2 regions of the Sphingomonas sp. BL2 genome follow, and region 1 is predicted to be linked to the other one. Evidence: riboswitches for the same ligand, from Rfam matches in the RefSeq annotation. Region 1 holds a riboswitch; the other holds the start of a gene.
The links. A riboswitch is a leader RNA that binds a small molecule or an ion and turns the genes downstream of it on or off. The one in region 1 is predicted to bind cobalamin.
Positions count from the first base shown of each region.

Region 1 (2,195 bases):
AGCCGCATGCCTAGCGACAGCAGAGGATCGAGCCCCAATGCTCGCAACAGGCGCGCATGACCCGGCTCGGCCGACACGTGGCCGGCAAGACAATGTGCGAGGATATCCGGGCACGCAGCGGCGATCGGCGCGACCGCGGCACAGCATATGAAGCCATCGAGCATGACGGGTACGCCTGCGAGACGCGCAGCGATGACCGCGCCTGCGATCGCCGCAAGTTCACGACCGCCAAGCCTGCGTAGCGTCTCGAACGGCGTGCTCAGTGCGTCCCGGTGCAGCGCCAGCCCGGCCTCCACGGTCGCGATCTTGCGGGCCATGCCGTCGTCGTCGACTCCGGTACCGGGCCCGACCCAGTCGCGTGCCGATCCATCGAAGCTGGCGAGGCACAGCGCGGCGGCGGAGGTCGAGTTGCCGATCCCCATTTCGCCGAGCACGATCAGATCGGGCGCGTCCGCAACGACGGCGGCGCCCGCGTTGATCGCCGCGAGGCATTCCTCCTCCGACATCGCCGGGGCGACCGTGAAATCGACCGTCGGCCGGTCGAGGTCGAGCGGGACGACTCTGAGATCGAGCCCCGCCGCGCGCGACAGCGCGTTGATCGCCGCGCCGCCATGTTCGAAATTGGCCACCATCTGCGCGGTGACGGAGGCCGGAAACGCACTGACGCCGCGATCGACGATGCCGTGATTACCCGCGAAGATCACCACCCGGCCGCGATCGAGCTGCGGGCGTTCATGGCCTTGCCAGCCGGCCATGAATACGGCAATCTCTTCCAACCGCCCGAGCGAGCCCGGCGGCTTGGTCAGTTCGCCCTGCCGCGCCACTGCCGCCAATCGAGCAGCTTCGTCCGGCTGCGGCAACGCGCTCAAGGATGATAGAAATGCCCCGGCCGTCGGAAAAAAGGTCATTCCACGACGAACCCGGCAGGCGGCGTGCGGGTGATGAAATGGCCCTTCACGCCCTGCGGCCATTGCTTGAACGGCACCTGCCCGAATGCGCTCTCGCCGTAGAGCCGTGCGTAATCCAGGATCGCGCGCGCGGCGTCTTCGGTGGGCTCGAACCGGCCGAGCACATAGCCGACCTTGGCGGGTGCGCGCAGGTGGATCGTGCAGAAGTCCTGGCACGCGAACAGGCACGGCATCTCCTGCACCGCGACGTCGGCATAGGCGGCATCGCTCGCCTGCACTGTCTTCAGCGCGCTCACCAGCCGCGCGCCGCCGCGCTGACCGTGCTCGTCGTCGCGGGCATCGGTGGAATGGCGGCACGTATTGCACGCGACCACCGCGACGCCGTCCTCGACCGGCTTCAGCATGTCCGTTCCAGAACGATCTTAGAATGATGTGAACTTGGCATAGGAACCCCTTCGGACAGTCGGTCCCGCACCGCACGAAGAGCAAAAGGCGCACGCCTCCAGCCTCCGCGCGACGCGAAGCGATGTCGTCGCTCGGGGTGTTCCCCGTCCGTTCGGCGCACCCTGGCCGGACGAAAGACGACCGCGACGGGCAGGTCTCCTGGCTCGCGGGTCAACGCCGTCCGCACCGCCTTCTCGGGAGTATCCCAATGGCATGAGGCACGATGGCTCGCCGCGTACAGTTGCAGGGGCAGCCGGGTGTTTCCCGTTCCCATTTTCATCCCCCTCCGCGCGAACGTTGGGGGAACCTGTCGCGCGAGAAGCGATAGGCGTACGATCGACCGCAGACAAGCAGCCTCTAATCCTCCCCTGACAGGGGAGGTGGCAGCCCGTTTGGGCTGACGGAGGGGTGACCCGCCATCGAGATCGCAACACCCCTCCGTCTGGCAAGCGCCAGCCACCTCCCCTGCAAGGGGAGGATCAAGAAGTCAGAACTCCACGCCCGCCTGCGCCTTCACCCCCGACCGGAACGGATGCTTCACCTGCGTCATCTCGGTTACCAGGTCCGCCATCTCGATCAGCGCATCCGGCGCATTCCGCCCGGTCACCACGACATGCGTCATCTCCGGCTTGCCCGCCAGTACCGCCAGCACCTCGTCCACCGGCAGATACTCATACCGCAAGACGATGTTCAGCTCATCCGCCACCACCATCGCATAGGACGGATCAGCGATCATCCGCTTGACCTCGTCCCACGCCTCCCGCGCCACGGCGATGTCGCGCGCACGATCCTGCGTGTCCCAGGTGAAGCCCTCCCCCATCGGCTTGAACTCGCAAAGCTCCG
Region 1 covers NZ_CM155261.1:3,381,587-3,383,781, forward strand. Annotated here, with positions in the region: gene cobT (nicotinate-nucleotide--dimethylbenzimidazole phosphoribosyltransferase) at 1-908, opposite strand, end outside; gene AC1ME3_RS15655 (DUF1636 domain-containing protein) at 905-1,312, opposite strand; cobalamin riboswitch at 1,485-1,678, opposite strand; gene cobO (cob(I)yrinic acid a,c-diamide adenosyltransferase) at 1,840-2,195, opposite strand, start outside.

Region 2 (2,195 bases), 940 kb from region 1:
CGTGCGCGATCCATTCCACTTAGCGATGCGCCAGACTGGCGTGCCGTCGCGCATGTCGAGCAACAGCTCCTGGGGTAGCCGTCCATTTTCAAGCGGGGGCAGTACGTCCACCGCTGCCCAATCGATTGCCTCGCTCCCAGCCTGCTTTTCAGCTGGCGACAGGGAGGGATAGGGCACGTAGAGCATCACCAGCCCGGACAGGAACCACATGGCGAAGAACAGGCAACTGGCAATGCCGATCCAGCGATGGACCAGGTAGAGCCAGCGCCGCGCAGTCTTGCCAGGCGCCGACCGCCTCACGGCGTTAATAGCCGACACGAAGCGAAACTTCGGCGAAGAGGGCACGGCCGAGCGCCCATTGCTGAGTGTTGTACGGACTGGGAACGTCCGGCATGCCTGATAACAGATAGCTGCGCGACTGGCCTTGATCGGCATAGTCATCGGATTGGCGGTGGCTGCCATCCATGCGAGAGGCTAGGTGCTCGGTGACCGGTCCCCCTGCGCCAAACGCGAGTTGGGAGCAGCCCTGCGAGGCGTCGCCGGTCCCGCCTTTGCGTTTTGTCCGCTGCGTATTGAATAGTGCAGTGCCACCATTGCCGGGGTTGTCGGCGTTGCTGACGCCAAGTGCCCGGCTCTCCGCTTCGATCACTGACATGTCCCCGCGCGCGCGAACCGTATCGTCTTCTATGGCCAGCATCGTCGCGGGGAGATCGAGTGGAGCGAGGCGCCGGTTGCCGCCGGCCGCGTTTGGCGTGGTGAGCGTGTCGTGGCATGCAGTCCCACGACCAGGATGTCTTCGTTGGCCGAGGCAGGCGTGGACCGAGCGTTGAGAGATGCCGGGAACAAAGGCGACAGCAAAGCCACCACGACCGCGAAGGCGAGATGTCAGGAACGGCATTACGGTAATTCCCCGGAGCGTCTAGCGAACCCGGCAAGGACCTCCCGCGAACGGCCGGCATCCGCGCCAGCCGGACGCCATCGCGACCGACACGCATGCCCGTGCGGTCCTCACCGCACACGTCGTCGCTCGACGGAGTACCGTGCCGCGGCCACCCCCTGGGCCAGGCAAGAGCGACCAGACGCCGGCAGGTCTCCTGGCTCACGGGTCGTCACACGATGCACGGCCTTCCCAGGCCGTGCGTGACATCACGCTTGGCCCAGTGGCTGCCCCTTCCGTTCAAGAAAGGAGCGATATGCATCGCGCTCGCCGCTTACAGTTGCAGGGACAGCCTCGGCTTCGAACGGCGAACCATCCTCACCGCGTTCCCTTTTAAGTCCCTCTCGGGACACCGACGTGATCATGCTGGACCAATCTAACGGATCAGGTCAGCAGGGGACGATCTATCGCGTTGCAGGTGATCCGGCAACCGATCGAAGCGATCGTCGCAAACATGGACTTCGAGAATTGATGTCCATAGACGAATGACAAAACCTGGGAGAAAGCGAGCGCCCGCGAACGTCCGGGTATGGGTCATCGTGCTAACCGCCATGTAGCTCGTCCACCCGCTCTAGTTCCCGCATGTCGACTCCTCGGACGCCGTCCATCCACCGAAGCGGGCGTAAAGCGTCGGCAGGACGAACAGCGTCAGCAGCGTGGCCGAGATCAGCCCGCCGATGACCACGGTCGCGAGCGGTTTCTGCACCTCGGCGCCAGTTCCATGTCCCAGAGCCATCGGTACGAAACCGAGGCTGGCGACGAGCGCGGTCATCGCCACCGGCCGAAGCCGGGCGAGCGCGCCGTCGTGCGCGGCCCGCACCCTGCCAATGCCGCGTGCCATCAGGTCGTGGATCGACGAGACCATCACCAGCCCGTTGAGCACGGCGATACCCGAGAGCGCGATGAACCCGACCGCGGCGGAGACGGAGAACGGCATCCCTCGAGCCACGAGCGCAAGCACGCCGCCGACGAGCGCGAGCGGCACGCCGGTGAACACGATCGCTGCATCGCGGACCGAGCCGAGCGCGCCGTAGAGCAGCAGCATGATGACCGCGAAGCAGACCGGCACGACGAGCATCAGGCGGTCGCGTGCGGAGGCGAGGTTCTCGAACTGCCCGCCCCATTCGACATAGGTTCCGGGCGGCATCGTCACCTGCGTATCGATCGCCGCACGCGCGTCGGCGACTACGCCGGCGACGTCGCGGTCGCGGACGTTGGCCTGGACGACCACGCGGCGCTTGCCGTTCTCGCGGCTGAT
Region 2 covers NZ_CM155261.1:2,446,036-2,448,230, forward strand. Annotated here, with positions in the region: gene AC1ME3_RS11415 (PepSY domain-containing protein) at 1-300, opposite strand, end outside; gene AC1ME3_RS11420 (hypothetical protein) at 305-898, opposite strand; cobalamin riboswitch at 1,068-1,309, opposite strand; gene AC1ME3_RS11425 (efflux RND transporter permease subunit) at 1,509-2,195, opposite strand, start outside.
Region 2: linked by a shared signal. The riboswitch ahead of AC1ME3_RS11420 (hypothetical protein) and the one ahead of AC1ME3_RS15655 (DUF1636 domain-containing protein) in region 1 are both predicted to bind cobalamin.